One region of the Arthrobacter sp. B0316-1-20 genome, then DNA from elsewhere that is predicted to be linked to it. Evidence: riboswitches for the same ligand, from Rfam matches in the RefSeq annotation. Region 1 holds a riboswitch; each other region holds the start of a gene.
The links. Region 1 has a riboswitch for S-adenosylmethionine ahead of AC5RW2_RS11675 (flavin reductase family protein). Riboswitches for the same ligand answer to the same signal wherever they lie in the genome.

Region 1 (4,058 bases):
GCCGGCTTTCGTGTCAGCGGGCAACACGGACCCGTTGCTGCCGCACTCGCTCGGGCTGGTCGAAGCGCTGCGGATCAAGGGCGCGGCCGTGGAGGAGTTCTTCCCCCACACGGAGGCCGGTCTGGGGCACCAGTTCCAGTTCAACCTGGAGTTGGAAGCGGCGTGGCAGGTGCTGGAGCGCAGCGTGGCGTTCCTCCGTCGCCAAACCGGCTGATGCCGCCGGAGTTGAACCGGCGCCCCGCTGCGACGAGCGTTCTTCGGTGTCTGCATCACCCGGGGCCGGCGCCGATGCCTCCCCGGGCACCGCCGTCGTACGCTGGAAACCTGTCCAGCGAAGGGGGAACTTTCAATGAACGACGCCGGCTCGCGCCTCATTTTCGGCTGCATGGGGTTGGGTGGTGGCTGGGGGAGCGGGCCGCTGGAAGCGGCCGATGTGGCGGCCGCGCACGCGGCCGTGGCGGCGGCGCTGGAGGCCGGGATCACGACGTTCGACCACGCCGACATCTACGCCCACGGCAAGGCCGAGGCCGCGTTCGGGCGGGTGTTGGCCGGAAGTCCCGAGCTGCGCGACTCGATCCGGCTGCAGGGCAAATGCGGCATTCGGCTGCCGGTCCCCGGCATGGTCGGGCACTACGACTCCTCGCGGGAAGCCATCCTGGCCCGCACCGACGAGAGCCTGCGCCGGCTGCACACCGATCACCTGGATACGCTGCTGATCCACCGGCCCGATCCGCTGACGCCGGCCGAAGAGATCGCCGCGGCGTTCAACGAGCTTCGGATGGCCGGGAAGGTCCGCCGCCTTGGTGTCTCGAACATGTCCGGTGAACAGATGCGCTGGTTGCAGTCGGCGCTGGATGAACCGCTGGCGGTGAACCAGCTGGAAATGAGCCTGTACCGACGCGACTGGCTGGAGTCAGGGGTGCTGGTGAACCACCCGGAGGGACCGGGGATCAGCTTCCCGCACGGCACCTTGGAATACTGCGCCGCCCACGGGGTGGAGCTGCAGTCCTGGGGAGCGCTGGCCCAGGGCCGGTACAGCGGGCGTGCGGCAGCGGAGGCCGCGACACCGGATGCTTCCGCGCCCGCGGATGCCTCTCCCCCGGCGGATCAAGCAGCGGCAGCCCTGGTCACGGAACTTGCCCGGGACAAGGGGTGCCCGCCCGAAGCCGTGGTGCTGGGCTGGCTGCTGCGGCATCCGGCAGGCATCCGGCCGGTCGTCGGTACCAGCAGCCCGGACCGGATCCGGGCCTGTGCCGAGGCGGAAGCGGTTGGAGCATCGATGACCCGCGAGGAGTGGTACTCCCTGTGGGTGGCGGCCCGAGGCAGGCCGCTGCCTTAGCTGCCCGCGCCCGGCCCCGCAGCTGCGGGCGGGGCCGGGACCATGCGTCCTAGACGAAAGCCGGCTGTTCCAACCGGCGGAACGCGGAATCGTGGAAGACCAGGGGCTCGTGGGTGCCGTCGTGCGTGGACAGTCCGTGCACCTGCAGCAGCACGACGTGGTGGTCCCCGGCCGGGACTTCCTGGTGCACCGAGCAGTACAGCCAGAGCGCCGCGTCGTTGAGGAAAAGCGCGCCGTCGTCCGTGCCGTGCAGGCTCAGGCCGGCAAAGCGGTCACCGGTCCTGGACGCGATCTGGCGGCAGACGCCGTCGTGCCCGGTGCCGAGCACCGAGACGCCGATCCGGTTGGCCCGGCGGACCAGCGGCCAGGTCCGTGAGGTGTTTTGCACGGCGAACATCACCAGCGGCGGCTCGAGGGAGACGCCCACGGTGAACGAGGAGGCGACGATGCCCTGCGGCTCGCCGTCGACGGTCGCGCACAGCGCCGCGATGCCCGAGGGGAACCGGCCGAAGGCGGAGCGCAACGTGTGGGGGGTCAGGTCATGGTGTAGCGACATGGCGTCCTTGGGGCTTGGGCGCATCCGCTGCGGCCGAGCTGCTGCGGGTGGATACGCGTACTTGCCTGCCGACATACCCGGCGGGCCGAATCATCACCTGGAGCACCCCGCTACGGTAGAGGGTTGCCGGCCAACTAGCCAGGGCTGTGAAGTTGGCGCTCTTGATTCGTCTCCACGCTAAGAGCGGGGAAGGGCCTGGGTCAAACGCCGGTAACAGTTCGTCAAATGCAGCGTTTTACTTCCGGGCGCCGCGAGGTGTCTGCTGCCCCGACGGGCGGCCGTGCGACGGCTGCTGCCCCGAAGGCTACTGTCCGACTGCTGGTCCCACGGCTACTGCGCGGCGGCGCCCGGGCGCACGGTCCGCTGCCGGAACGGATGCGCCGGGTAGACGCCCAGGATGCGTATTTCGGTGGTGAAGAAGTCCAGTTCCTCGAAGGCGTGGACCATGGCCGGATCGTCCGGGTGGCCTTCGACGTCCACCATGAACATGGTGGCGGCAAACTCGCCGCCCACCATGTAGCTCTCCAACCGGGTCATGTTGATGCCGTTGGTGGCGAAACCGCCCAGCGCCTTGTACAGCGCGGACGGCACGTTCCGCACGCGGAACACGAAGCTGGTTACGGCCGGACCGGGAAGTTCCTCGCGGGACGGGACCGGCCGGCGGTCGGCCAGCACCACGAACCGTGTGGTGTTCGTCGGATCGTCTTCGACCTTTTCCGCGAAAACCTCCAGACCGTAGAGTTCGGCGGCCATCGGCGGCGCCAGGGAGACCTTGGTCGGGTCGTTCCATTCGGCCACCTCCCGGGCCGAACCGGCGGTGTCGCCTGCGATGACCGGAGTGAGCCCAAGCCTGCGGATCAGCTTGCGGCACTGGCCCAAAGCATGGATGTGGCTGTGCACCTCCCGGGCCTGCTCCACGGTGGCCCCGCGTACGCCCAGCAGGCTGAAACGGATGGGCAGGAAGAATTCCTCCACGATCTGCAGGGTGGTCTTCGGCAGCAGGGCGTGGATGTCCGCCACCCGGCCGGCGATCGAGTTGTCGATGGGGATCATGGCCAGTTCCGCCTCGCCGCCGGTGACGGCAGCGAACGCATCCTCGAAGCTGGCACACGGCACCGCTTCCCAACCGGGGCGCACTTCCAGGCAAGCCATGTGGGAGTTCGAGCCGGGTTCACCTTGGTACGCAATCGCTGGAGCCATGGGCGAAATTATCCCACCGGGGCGGGCCGGCGCTTCATTCCGGGCAACCGGGCGGCGTCATATAACCGGGACCGGCCCGCCAACCGCTTAGTACAGATGCGATTCCTGGGTGATGCCGTAGGGCACGTCGTCGCTCAGCTCCACCGTAAACTGCCCGGGGCCGGTGCGAGTGACCAGGATGCCGCAATCGCCGTCGATGGCGGCGAGCTTTTGCAACTCTTCGACCGCAGCATTCAGGAGATCGTGCGCTTCGGAAGCCGTCTGTGCGGTCAACGACTTGGTAGCCAGGGAAGTGGCCATGGTTCTGCCTTTCGTGGCCGGAGGTTTCCGCGCAGGAGAAACGCGGGATGGAAGCTTCCGGCCGGAACGAGCCTGCCATGCGGAACGGTGCATGGAACTTTACATTCTGCCATCCCAGATGACATCAGATGAATTTCGCACCGGCGTGGCGTGCGCCACACCCGGCGCGGCGGTGTGGTGCTGGAAGCAGGTCAGGCGGGACCGCCGCGCGTGTTGGAAACCGGTCACGCGGGACCGCCGCGGATGCTGGAAGCGGTCGGGGGAGGGCGGGCCAGCCGGAAGTGAACCCGGTCCTAGAACGGGTTGAGCAGCCGGTGGACGAACTGCCGGGTGCGCTCCTCCCGCGGTTCGCGCAGCACCTGTTCGGGGTGTCCGCGTTCCACCACCACGCCGCCGTCCATGAACACCACTTCGCTGGCCACTTCACGGGCGAAGGCCAGCTCGTGGGTGACCAGGGCCATGGTCCAGCCCTCGTCAGCCAGTTCCTTGATCACGTGCAGCACGTCGCCCACCAGTTCAGGATCCAGTGCGGACGTGGGCTCGTCGAACAGCAGCAGCGAGGGTTTGAGCGCCAGCGCCCGGACAATGCCGACCCGCTGCTGCTGTCCGCCGGAGAGCTGATGCGGGTACTGGTCTTCCTTGCCGGAGAGCCCGACACGGTCC
Region 2 (4,058 bases), on a different contig from region 1:
GGACCGCGAGTCCGGCGTTTTCACGGATCCGGCGAAGGTGCATGAAATCCGGCACGAGGGCAAGTACTTCAAGGTGCCGGGAATCGCGATCACCGAACCGAGCCCGCAGCGCACCCCGGTGATCTTCCAGGCCGGCGCCTCCAAGCGCGGCACCCAGTTCGCTGCGGAAAACGCCGAAGCCGTGTTCGTCACCTGCCCCACCAAGGAAATGCTCGCGGCATCGGTGAAGAAGATCCGCGACGCCGCTGAGGCCGCCGGCCGTGGCCGCTACGACGTCCGCATCTACGCCATGCAGACCGTGGTGACCGGCCCGGACGACGCCACCGCCCAGGCGAAGTTCGAGGACTACAAGTCCTACGCGGACGTCAACGGCGCGCTGGCCCTGATTTCGGGCTGGATGGGCGTGGACCTGTCCACCTACGGCCCGGACGACGTGATCGGCGAGAACGTGAAGTCCAACGCCATCCAGTCTTCGGTGGAAACCTTCCAGAAGGCCTCCGGCGACAGCGGCAAGCCGTGGACCATCCGCCAACTGGCGGAATGGGTCGGCGTTGGCGGCTTCGGCCCGATCACGGTCGGTTCCGGCAAGGACGTCGCCGCCAAGCTGGTGGAGTGGGTCGACGAGACCGACGTGGACGGCTTCAACCTGGCCTACGCCATCACTCCGGGCACCTTCGAAGACGTCGTGGAATACGTGGTGCCGGAGCTGCAGAAGCTGGGCGCATACCCCACCGAGTACGCGCCGGGAACGCTGCGCAACAAGCTCTTCGGCCGCGGCGACAAGCTGCCCGGGAACCACCGCGCGGCCGGCTTCCGGCTGGAGAACTCCCTGGTCCGCTGACCTCGGCGTTCAGCTAAGAACCACCTGAATTACGACGGCGGTGTGCCGCCCCTCCCGGGCAGCGCACCGCCGTCGATAAGAACCATCCAGAGCGGCTGAGAGATCTGGCTCGACGACGCCGCAGCAACCCGGCAATTGCCGCACGGTGCTAATGCCAGAACCGATGGAGAACCAGCGCCGGATCGTTCCGGCGGCGCCATGCGTGCGCCGTCGCGATGGGCCGTGCCCCGGGGCTCCCCGAATTTGAGGAGCAGTTTGAAACGCTATAGCGCAGGCGGACCCCGATGATCGAAATCCGCGACCTGCACAAAAGCTACACCACACGCACCGGGACGGCGGAGGTGCTCAAGGGCATCAACCTGACCATTGAACAGGGGGAGATTACCGCCGTCGTCGGTCCATCCGGGGCCGGGAAGACGACCCTCTCGCACTGCATTTCCCTGTTGGAAAAGCCAACTTCGGGGCAGGTGCTGGTGGACGGCCGCGACCTGTCCGCACTGTCCGGCCAGGCACTGCGCAGCGAACGCCGCGCGATCGGGACCATCTTCCAGCACTCCGCACTACTGCGCCGGATGACGGTTGCCGAAAATGTTGCGCTTCCTTTGCGCAATCTGGGCGTGGTGCATCCGCAGATCGAGGCCCGTGTAGCCGAGCTGTTGGACCGGGTGGGCCTGCTGCACAAGGCCAATGCATATCCGGGCCAGCTCTCCGGCGGCCAGAAGCAGCGGGTCGGCATCGCCCGGGCCCTGGCGCTTCGGCCCAGGATCCTGCTCTCCGACGAATCAACGTCCGGCTTGGATCCGGAGTCCACCCAGCAGATCCTAGACCTGCTGGACGATGTGCGCACAGAGCTGGGACTGTCCGTCATCCTGATCACCCATGAAATGGACGTGGTGCGCCACGTCGCCGACCAGGTGGCCGTGCTGGCCAACGGACGGGTTTCAGAATACGGGCCGATCGGCGCGCTCGTGGCGGACCCGGGTTCCGGTGCCGGCCGCCAGTTGCTGCCGGTGCGGGCGCTGCCGTTACCAGTCGGGTTTGATTATGCGCTGTCCATCTCCTACCGGCACGGTCCGGTGGACCCGGAGTGGCTCACCCGGCTGTCCACAGGCCTGGGTGTACGCGTGGCGCTGCTGGGCGGTTCGGTGGAAGCCCACGGCGAATCGGTGCTTGGCCGGGCCGAAATCGGAGTTGCCGGCCGGCCGGAGGCCGAGGTGCGCGCCTATCTGGAACGACTGGGCCTGGTCGCGGATCGCCCTGCGGCAGTCACGGCCGGCACACGGCCGGCAACAGCGCCGCCGTCGGCCGCGGCAGAACACGAAGCCAACGAGAAGATCGAGGTGCGCGCATGAGGCCCGCCGAAACAGCGGCCGTCGGGCTGGACACGCCCTGGGCGGACCTGCCCGGGCTGCTGCTGCCTTCCTACGGGGAAACCTGGGCGATGGTCGGCATAGTGATGGTCCTGGTGATCTTGGTTGGCGGCGCCACCGGCGTGCTGCTGTACAACACGGACAGCCGCGGATTGTTCCCCCGGCCGCGCCTGCATGGTGTGGTCAGCTGGCTGGTCAACATGGGCCGCTCGCTGCCGTTCCTGGTGCTGATGGCAGCGATTATCCCGCTAACCAAGTGGGTCACCGGAACGACCATCGGCATTGCCGCGGCTGTTGTCCCCATGACGCTGGCCGGCATTCCGTTCTTCGCCCGGCTGGTGCAGAACGCGCTAAACGACCTGCCTCGCGAGAACATGGCCGTCGGCCTGGTCACCGGCAGTTCCACCGGGCAAATCATCCGTCAGACCCAGCTGCGGGAGGCGCTGCCCGGCCTAACCTCGGCGATCACGCTTAACACCATCTCGATGATTGAATACTCAGCCATCGCCGGAACCATCGGAGCAGGCGGCATCGGCTACCTGGCCGTCACGTACGGCTACCAGCGGTTCGATACCCACGTGATGGCAGCCACCATCGTTGTCCTGATCATCACCGTCCAGCTGGTGCAGTTCGCCGGCGACCGCATTTCCCGCGCCCTGCTGCGCCCTTAATCGAACAAAACCAGGAGCACCACACATGAGCACACCGTCCACCGGGTCTGGTCACGACCACGGTTTCACCTTGCGCAAGCAGTCCACCGCCCTGCCATGGAGCATCGCGGCGATCGCCGTCGTCGCCGCCCTGGTTTTGGGCTTGTCGCTGGTGCAGCAGCAGTCCCGGCCGGCCACCGCAGCCGCTGCCGACGGCGAGGTCGCCTCGCCGTTGAAGGTCCACTTCGAACCGGCGATGGCCGGCGAGGAAAGGATCCTCAAATTCGTCGCCGAAAAGATTGCACCTGACTACGACGTTAAGCTTGAGGCCGTGGGCCTGCAGGATCCGATTCAAGCCAACCGCGCCGTGGCCGAGGGACAGTTCCACGCCACCATCTTCGAGCACCAGTGGTACATGCAGCAGTCGGCGGACGCCAGCGGCATCGAACTGACGCCAACGGTGGAGCTTTTCCAATGGGGCTTCGGGCTTTACTCCACCCGCTACAAGTCGGTCGAGGACCTGCCGCCAGGCGCTGTCCTGCTGCTGCCAAACGATGCGGCCAACCAAGGGCAGGCGCTCTGGTTGCTGCAGCGCGAGGGACTACTGAAACTCGATCCGGCAGTGGAGCCTCGCACCGCGAAGATCCGCGATGTCACCGGCAATCCGCGCAGTCTCGAGCTGAAGGAAGCCGACCTGCTGGCCATGCCGCGGATGCTCGATTCGGTCGACGCGGCGATCGGGTACGTCTCCCAGTTCGACGCCGGAAAGATCGGCCGCGACAAGGGCATCCTGTTCCCAGCCGCACCCAAGACTTTTGCCTCCCGCCTAGTGATCGGCACCCAGTTCAAGGACACCGCTGAGAGCAAGAAGCTGATCGAGATTTTCTCCGATCCGCGCTTGGAGGACTACCTGGCCGGCACGGACGATCCGCTGGTCAAGGACGTGCTCACACCTGTTTCCGCGGAGTAGCTGGGCCGGCTCCGCCAGGCTGGCGGGTGCCCGGGCCGCTCTACATCTTCGCGTAACGCGCCCGGGCACCTAGATACAGGCCGTAGGAGATCAGCCCGACGGCCACCACAGCCAGCGCCGCGGGTCCGAACGGCTGCTCGCGGAGCGCCTTGAGCGCGCCGTCCAGGCCCTTCACGTCCTGCGGGTCGTTTTGCACCGCGGCGACCGCCAGCAGCAGCCCGAGCACA
Region 3 (4,058 bases), on a different contig from region 1:
TTGGAGGAAATCACGCCGGTGTCGAAGCCGGCCAGGTGCAGGCCGCCGTGGAAGCGGGCGTGCTCGATCTTCACGCAGCGGTCCATCACCACGTTCAAGCCGGCGGCCTCGGCCCGGGCCGCGACCTCCTCGTGCCAGGAGCCCAGCTGCAGCCAGAGCGTCTTGGCGCCGACGGCCAGGGTTTCCTCCAAAACGGTGGGCAGGTCGTCGTGCCTGCGGAAGACGTCTACCAGGTCCGGCACCTCGGGCAGGTCCGCCAGCGACTTGTACACCGGCTGGCCCAGGATCTCCTTCGCCACCGGGTTCACGAAATACACCTTGTACGGCGAGCTGGACAGCAGGTACGTGGCCACGAAGTAGCTGGCCCGGCTCGGCTTGTCCGAGGCGCCGACAATGGCGATGGATTTGGTGTTGCGCAGGATGTTCAGACGCTCCGCGGCGGACGGGCCGATCCAGGTGCGTTCCGGTGTCGCGGTCACTTGGCGGCTCCTTCTTCGGCTTCGATCAGTTCTTCGACGGACTCGACTACGCGCGTTCCGGGCTCTGTCCGGGGGGAGCGCTCCGCCGGGATCGTGCAGGATTCGCCGGCATAGCTGGGCGAGGCGAACTCGGAGCTGTCGAACGCGGCGTCCTCATGGTCGCGGCTGGGGCCGTGCTCGGCGCCGGCCTGCTGCGAGGCGGCCAGCGCCTGGTCCAAATCCCAGAGGATGTCGTCCACGTCTTCCAGACCCACCGAGATGCGGATCAGGTCCTCGGGCACGCCGGCAGCCACCAGCTGGTCGGCGGTGAGCTGCTGGTGGGTGGTCGATCCCGGGTGCAGCACCAGGGTGCGGGCGTCGCCGATGTTGGCCAGGTGGCTGGCCAGCTGCAGCGATTCGATGAACTTCTGGCCTGCGGTGCGGCCGCCCTTGACGCCGAAGCTGAACACGGAGCCCACGCCCTTGGGCAGGTACTTCCGGCCCCGCTCGTAATGCGGATGCCCGGGCAGGCCGGCGTAGCTGACCCAGGAGACGCGCTCGTCGGCTTCCAGCCACTCGGCCACGGTGCGGGCGTTGGCCAGGTGCTCGTCCATCCGCTGCGCCAGCGTTTCCACGCCCTGCAGCAGCTGGAACGCGGACTGTGCCGACAGCGACGGGCCGATGTCGCGCAGCTGCTCGGACCGGAGCTTGGTGAGGAAGCCGTACTCGCCGAAGTTGCCCCACCAGGACACGTTGCCGTAGCTGGGCACCGGCTCGGTCATCTGCGGAAACTTGCCGTTGCCCCAGTTGAAACGGCCGGATTCGACGACGACGCCGCCCAGGGTGGTGCCGTGGCCGCCCAGGAACTTGGTGGCGGAGTGGATCACGATGTCCGCGCCGTGCTCGATCGGACGGATCAGGTAGGGCGTGCTCAGGGTGGCGTCCACGACCAGGGGGAGCCCGGCGTCGTGCGCCACCGCGGCCAGGCCGGCGAGGTCCGCGATGTCGCCGGACGGGTTGGCCACGATCTCGGTGTAGACGGCCTTGGTGTTCTCCCCGATGGCCGCGGCGAAGTCGGCCGGGTCGTTGGAGTCGACGAACGTGGTCTCCACGCCGAACCGGCGCAGCGTCACGTCCAGCTGGGTGATGGTGCCGCCGTAGAGCTTGGACGAGGCCACGATGTGATCGCCCGCCCCGGCCAGGGCCGCGAAGGTGATGAACTCGGCGGCCATGCCCGAGGACGTGGCCACCGCGCCGATGCCGCCCTCGAGCGAGGCGATGCGCTCCTCGAACGCGGCGACCGTGGGGTTGCCGATGCGCGAGTAAATGTTGCCGTACTTCTGCAGCGCGAAGAGGTTCGCGGCGTCGTCGGTGTCTTTGAACACGAACGAGGTGCTCTGGTAGATCGGTACGGCCCGGGCACCGTGCTCGGCGTCGGGCGTGCCGCCGGCGTGCAGGGCACGGGTGCGGAAACCGAATGTGCGTTCAGCCATCAGGCGGTTGCTCCTTCAAAACTTGGGTTCCCGGAATGACGGTCCTGGCGGCACCGGCAGGCACCGTCTGGATCAAAGATTGCTTGCGCTCTCTCCATCGCTTCTGGCGGTAGCACCTTTCCGGTGGCGTCCGGATGGTTGCTGCGGTGTCAAAGAGCCAGATCTCTCAACCGCTCGGGATGGTCCCGTCCATTCTCGCAACCAACGGCCGCGGCACCAAAAAATGTTGAGCCGCGTTGCGTCCGGGCTGTGGGCGCCCGGGCCCTGAGGCAGCACGCCGTGCGGATGCCCGGGCTTGCGGCGGCCCGGTACGACGGCGGTGCCCGCCTTCGCCGCCCGGCCTCGCGAACGCTTTGGACGTTCGGAATTGCGGACGACGCCTCGCTGTTTGTCCGGCCTGCGAATGCCCGGCACGACGGCGGTGCTCGCCGCGCGTCGGAGCCACGACCTTCGCCGTACCGGCGTGACGAACGTTCCCGGGTCCGGACAGTTCACCGTAGATTGGGTCTATGGCTGAACTTTCGGCGCTGCAGCGCCTCGCGGGAAAACATGGCGTTGGCATTACCTTCCGCGGCTGGGATGGCGACGAGAAAACAGTCAGTGAGGCAACGCTGGTTTCCGTCCTCACCGCGCTGGGCGTCCCCTGTGCCACCGACGACGACGTGACGGCTTCCCTCCGGGCCGCTGAACTGGCACCGGTGCAGCGCACGCTGCCGCCCGCCGTCGTCGTCCGCCAAGGCGCTGCCACCGAGGTTCCGGTCAATGCGCGGCGCGGCGTCCGTCCGCGGGTCCGGATCCTGCTGGAGGACGGCTCCCGGCGCGACGTCGAGGTGCTGGCCGGCGGGTCGGAGGATGCGGAAGGTGCCCCGCCTGTTCGTTTCACGGCGGTGGTGCCGGCGGACATCCCGCTGGGCTGGCACACGCTGGAGGTAGCGGAGCGGCCGGAGGCGGTGGAGGCCGGGACCGGCGCAGCCCCGGAAATGCCGGAGGTGATGCAGGCCGGGACCGGCGCGGCCCCGGACCGGTCGGAATCGATGGAGCCCGGAACCGGCGCGGCCCCGGAGCCAACCGACAGCGAGGCGCGGTGCGCCCTCGTGGTCACCCCGCGGCGCCTGACCACCGCGGACCGCCTGCCCCGCACGTGGGGGTTGATGGCACAGCTGTACTCCGTGCGCTCGCGGTCCTCCTGGGGCATCGGCGACCTGCATGATCTGGCCAGCCTCGCCGAGACGGCTGCCGCAAAGGGCGCGGGCTTCGTCCTGATCAACCCGCTGCACGCGGCCCAGCCGAAACCGCCGGTGGAGCCCTCGCCCTACCTGCCCTCCACGCGCCGGTTCGTCAATCCGCTGTACCTGCGGGTCGAGGACGTGCCCGAAGCCAGCGGCATCCCGCTGGCCAACAACTTCCACGACGCGAACCTGGACGCCGGCATCCTGGACCGCGACCCGGTTTTTGCGGCCAAGCTGCAGGCGCTGGAAACGGTCTTCGCTGTGCCCCGGTCCGCGGAACGCCAGCAGCGGTTCGAGGCCTTCCGCGCGCAGGAAGGCGAGGGGCTGGAGCGCTTTGCCCTGTGGTGTGCCATGGCCGAAACTGTTCCGGCTGGGGCACCGGAGTGGTCGGATGCCGTGTTCATCGAAGCGCAGCGCAGCGAGCTGAAGGACCGCATCGAGTTCCATCAATGGCTGCAGTGGCTGTGCGACGAGCAGCTCGAGGCGGCGCAGGCCAGCGCCCTCGATGCGGGAATGAACATCGGGATAGTGCACGATCTCGCCGTCGGCGTCCATCCCACCGGCGCCGACGCCTGGACGTTGCAGGATGTGCTGACCCCCGGCATCTCCGTGGGCGCGCCGCCGGACATGTTCAACCAACAGGGCCAGGACTGGTCACAGCCCCCGTGGCATCCGCACCGCCTGGCCGAATCCGGCTACGTTGCCTACCGGGACATGCTGCGGACCATCCTGCGGCACGCCGGCGGCATCCGGGTGGACCATATCCTCGGGCTGTTCCGGCTCTGGTGGATCCCCGCCGGCAGCCCTCCCGGCGAAGGCGCCTACGTTTACTACGATCACGAGGCCTTGATCGGCATCCTCGCCCTGGAAGCGGAACG
Region 4 (4,058 bases), on a different contig from region 1:
CGCACTCGGTGCCATGGTTTTGGAGCACCAGGAGGCAGCGTGGTGACGTTCTCCCATGGTGACGCCGGAACCCCGGAAGCCGCGTGGCAGGCGGCGAGCATCGACCGGTTGGCTGCGCTGGCAGGAGACGTGGTCCCGGGGCGCGGCTGCCGGCTGGTGGTGGCCGCCGCGCATCCCGACGACGAATCACTCGGCGCCGCAGGACTGATTCATTCCTCACTGGTCCGGGGAGCGGATGTGACAGTGCTGCTCTGCACCGCCGGCGAAGCCTCACATCCGGAATCGCCCACGCACTCTGCCGCAGACTTGCGCAGGCTGCGGCTGGCCGAGTTCCGCGCCGCCATGCAGGCGTTGGAAGCTTCCGCTCAGGCTCAGGCTGAGCATCAGGTTCGTGCCCAGGCGCAGGTTCACATCCAAGACAAGCCGGAGGACGAGACAGGCGCCGGCCGGCTGGAATGGACGTTCCTGGGCATCCCGGACGGAATGGTCGGCCAGCACGCCGACGCCCTGGATGCAGCCTTCGCCGAAGCCCTGGCTGGCCACACTCAGGCGGTCGTTGCTGCGCCCTACCGGCAGGACGGTCATCCGGACCATGAAGCCGTAGGCCGCGCGGCGGCCCGGTCGGCAACAGCCCACCGGGCGGACCTGTTGGAATTTCCGATCTGGTACTGGCACTGGGCAGATCCGGAAGCCGAGACGAGCTGGACTAACTGGCGGATTTTGCCGCTGTCGGCGCAGGACGTGGCGGCCAAACAGCTGGCCCTGGCCTGCCACGTCTCGCAGACGCAGCCGCTGTCCACCGCAGCCAGCGACGAAGTGCTCCTAGGCGAAACGTTTCAACAACACTTTGCCCGTGAAGTTGAAGTGTTTGCATGGATCCCGGCTGGTTCCGCCGGATCGGAGCACGCCGAGGACATCTTCGACCGGCTGTATCGCAGCGACCCGGACCCGTGGAACTACGTGTCCAGTTGGTACGAACGCCGGAAGCGTGTTGTCACCTTGGCCGCCCTCCCGGCCGAACGGTACGGCAGCGGCCTGGAGGTCGGCTGTTCCATCGGCGTGCTGACCGCCGCGCTGGCCGATCGTTGCGACCGGTTGGTGGCGGTGGACGCCAGCAGCGTTGCACTGGACCAGGCGGGCGGCCGGCTGGCGGACCGTGACAATGTGGAGCTGCTGCAGGCGAAACTGCCGGCCGAGTGGCCAGCCTCGGCCATCAACGGCATCGACCTGGTGGCCCTTTCGGAAATCGGCTATTACCTGACCGGTAAGGAGCTGCGGGAATTGCTCCGGCAGGTGCAGGAAGAGCTGAACCCCGGCGGGCACTTGCTGCTGTGCCACTGGCTGCACCCGGTCGACGGCTGGGAACTGGACGGCGAACAGGTCCACGCGCTCGCCAAGGAATCCACCGGCTGGGACGTGGTCACCCTCCATCGCGAACGGGACTTCCTGCTGGAAGTGCTGCAAGCGCCGAAGCGCGCCCAGTGACCGCCGCCATGGTTGCAGGAGTGGCCGCCGCACCGCTCGCGGGTCCAGCAGCGGGTACACCGACAGCCTCTGCCGACGGGGAAGGGGACACTGCACCCAGGTTGCGGCACATCGCCGTTGTCGTTCCGGTGCACAACGAGGAGCAGATGCTTGGAAGATGCCTGCGCCGGCTGCGGCGGGCCATGGACGTGCTCCGGGCCCGGCAGCCACACTGCAGCGTGAAGCTGGTGGTGGTGCTGGACCGGTGTACCGACCATTCGGCCCAGATCGCCAGGCAGGCGGCCCGGGCGGACGGGCGGATCACCGTGCTGGCGGGCGACTATGGCTCTGTCGGGGCGGCACGGGCGGCCGGAGTCTCCGCCGGGCTGGAAGCCGACGGCCGCGACGAGCAGACCTGGCTTGCCTGCACTGACGCGGACACCCTGGTGCCGGATGACTGGCTGACGTCCTTTGCCCGGCTGGCCAACGCCGGAGCGGACGCGGTGGCCGGCACCGTGGAACCGGAGCCGGCCAGCCTTGCACCCGGACTGCTGCGCGCCTGGCGCGACAACTATACGGGTCAGGAACCTGGCACCAGGGTGCACGGCGCCAACCTCGGCGTACGGGCGTCGATGTATCTGGCGGCCGGCGGGTTCCCGGCGCTCGCCGAGCACGAGGACGTCCGGCTGGTCGAAGCCATCCGGTCGCTCGGCGGCACGGTGCTGCCCGCAGCGCATCTGCAGGTCACCACGTCAGGCCGGCTGCAGGGCCGGACTCCGGGCGGATTTGCCGGGTACCTTGCCAATCTGGAAGCGGCTAGCCAGTAAGGCGCCGGGCCGAAGAGGCGCGGAAGCGCACAGCTAGACGCTCAGCGCCGGTGTGTTTGGGCTAAGACCGGCACTCCGATGCCTCGCCAACCCATCCCAAGGTGAAGAACCGCTGGTCCGCGATCGTCTCGATGGTCAGTAATCTCCACTGTTCGTACCACTTGATGTCTCCGCAGGGGAGGGCCAGTGCCTCCGCGACGTCCGCCGTGTCATGGTGCCAGCAGTGTCGTTCCTCCACAGCGCCGAAGAGGCGCACTTTCCCATCTACCTCCAGACGAACGGTCACTGGAACTCCGGCATCGTCTCTCAGCGCCTTCCGGATCTGGATCCTATGGACTTTGTGTCCCGGAAGGAATACCGAGCACCGTTCCGTTCTGATCTGAGGCTCGTTATCGGCTCGGTTTTCATAGGTGGCCACGTCAGTTCCTTTTCCACAGTCCGCCACGGCGGACGCTCTTGCCCGCTCCAGTTGGAGACGGACCGCTTCTTCATCCGAACCACCCGTGAGGTTGGGGTTGGTGTGCGGCCATGTCGGAGCATCTGCCCTCTCGCCGGAGGGCGGCGCGCATCTCGTGAAGCTGTCTCTAACCTAGCGCCCGCTGCTGACAGAATGGCGAGCCATCCCTAGACCGGCCAGCAGTTTGACGCGGGGTGAGCTCAGGATCCCGGACGGGCGCGCAGCATCTCCAGATAGTGCGGGTTCTGCATGACGCCCAGGACGTTGCCGAACGGATCGACCACCGAGGCCGTGATGAAGCCGTGCCCCCGCTCGAAGACCGGCTCCAGTTCCTTCGCGCCCTTCTCCAGCAGCCGCCGATGGGCGGCCTGCACATCGTCCACATGCCAGTAGAGGATGGCGCCGCCCGGATCTATCCCGTGTCCGGCCGGAGCGTGCCGTGTGTCGATCAGGCCGAGCTCATGTTGATAGTCGCCGATCCGGAATTCGGCATAGCCCGGCTGCTGGAAATACGGCTGGGTGCCCAGCAGGTCCGAATACCAGGCCACAGCCGCCGGCAGATCGGCGGTCCAGTAGCTGACCGTGCTCATTCCTCGCAGCATGGGAGCCCTCCCGGTCGATGGCCAGCGCCGCACGCGGGGCGGTTCGCGGTGATGCTGGGACGCTACCGCAGATCGCCCTCGCTGTCTGCCCTTCCCGGTGACACCACGGACCATTCGGTCGACTAGACCGCCAGTGGCTCTTCCGCAAGGTGCCGGCGGCTTTCCAACCTCAGCTCCAAGTCATTCATGACCACGGCGGCCAAGTCCTCCAGTGTCAGCGTGTCCTCGGCGCTGAACTCGCGCGGCTCGAAGTCCAGGATGCACAGCGTGCCGAGGTTGTAGCCGTCCCGGGTCTTCAGCGGGACGCCGGCGTAGAACTTCAGACCGAAGTCGCTGGCGACCAGCGAGTTGGTCAACGCGCGGGGGTCCGCCGGCGCGTTGTTGATGATCCACGGCCCGTTCTGCAGGATCGCCGACGCGCAGAGCCCAGGCTCCCGGTCGATCTGCTCAATATCGAGCCCGTGGTGCGACTTAAACCAGATCCGGTCGTGGTCCACCACACTGACAATAGCGATGGGGGCCGCGAAGAGCCGGGCGGCCAGCGCCGTGATGCGGTCGAAGGCGCCGTCCGCCGGAGTGTCCAGGATGTTGTAGCGGTGGACCGCTTCCATCCGCTGTGGCTCATCGGCCGGGATGATCGAAACGTCCTTGTACCGGCCGCGCCGCGATTGCGACAGATCGGACAGCATCAACGCCACCTCGCGGCCG

Region 2: another riboswitch for S-adenosylmethionine. It lies ahead of AC5RW2_RS25485 (methionine ABC transporter ATP-binding protein); the one in region 1 lies ahead of AC5RW2_RS11675 (flavin reductase family protein).
Region 3: another riboswitch for S-adenosylmethionine. It lies ahead of AC5RW2_RS20225 (O-acetylhomoserine aminocarboxypropyltransferase/cysteine synthase family protein); the one in region 1 lies ahead of AC5RW2_RS11675 (flavin reductase family protein).
Region 4: another riboswitch for S-adenosylmethionine. It lies ahead of AC5RW2_RS13955 (hypothetical protein); the one in region 1 lies ahead of AC5RW2_RS11675 (flavin reductase family protein).

What each region holds. Positions count from the first base shown of each region.
Region 1 is NZ_JBNHHC010000006.1:67,070-71,127, forward strand. It holds gene AC5RW2_RS11665 (alpha/beta hydrolase) at 1-214, shown strand, start outside; gene AC5RW2_RS11670 (aldo/keto reductase) at 350-1,339, shown strand; gene AC5RW2_RS11675 (flavin reductase family protein) at 1,389-1,895, opposite strand; SAM riboswitch class IV at 1,948-2,062, opposite strand; gene AC5RW2_RS11680 (prephenate dehydratase) at 2,226-3,095, opposite strand; gene AC5RW2_RS11685 (hypothetical protein) at 3,183-3,395, opposite strand; gene AC5RW2_RS11690 (amino acid ABC transporter ATP-binding protein) at 3,689-4,058, opposite strand, start outside.
Region 2 is NZ_JBNHHC010000018.1:29,763-33,820, forward strand. It holds gene AC5RW2_RS25480 (LLM class flavin-dependent oxidoreductase) at 1-841, shown strand, start outside; SAM riboswitch class I at 921-1,011, shown strand; gene AC5RW2_RS25485 (methionine ABC transporter ATP-binding protein) at 1,126-2,193, shown strand; gene AC5RW2_RS25490 (methionine ABC transporter permease) at 2,190-2,882, shown strand; gene AC5RW2_RS25495 (MetQ/NlpA family ABC transporter substrate-binding protein) at 2,908-3,831, shown strand; gene AC5RW2_RS25500 (DUF1206 domain-containing protein) at 3,872-4,058, opposite strand, start outside.
Region 3 is NZ_JBNHHC010000012.1:94,745-98,802, reverse strand. It holds gene AC5RW2_RS20230 (CoA-binding protein) at 1-479, opposite strand, end outside; gene AC5RW2_RS20225 (O-acetylhomoserine aminocarboxypropyltransferase/cysteine synthase family protein) at 476-1,951, opposite strand; SAM riboswitch class I at 2,043-2,137, opposite strand; gene malQ (4-alpha-glucanotransferase) at 2,461-4,058, shown strand, end outside.
Region 4 is NZ_JBNHHC010000007.1:184,684-188,741, forward strand. It holds gene AC5RW2_RS13940 (acyl-CoA dehydrogenase family protein) at 1-46, shown strand, start outside; gene AC5RW2_RS13945 (PIG-L family deacetylase) at 43-1,485, shown strand; gene AC5RW2_RS13950 (glycosyltransferase family 2 protein) at 1,494-2,291, shown strand; gene AC5RW2_RS13955 (hypothetical protein) at 2,353-2,709, opposite strand; SAM riboswitch class IV at 2,739-2,869, opposite strand; gene AC5RW2_RS13960 (VOC family protein) at 2,949-3,338, opposite strand; gene AC5RW2_RS13965 (GAF domain-containing serine/threonine-protein kinase) at 3,473-4,058, opposite strand, start outside.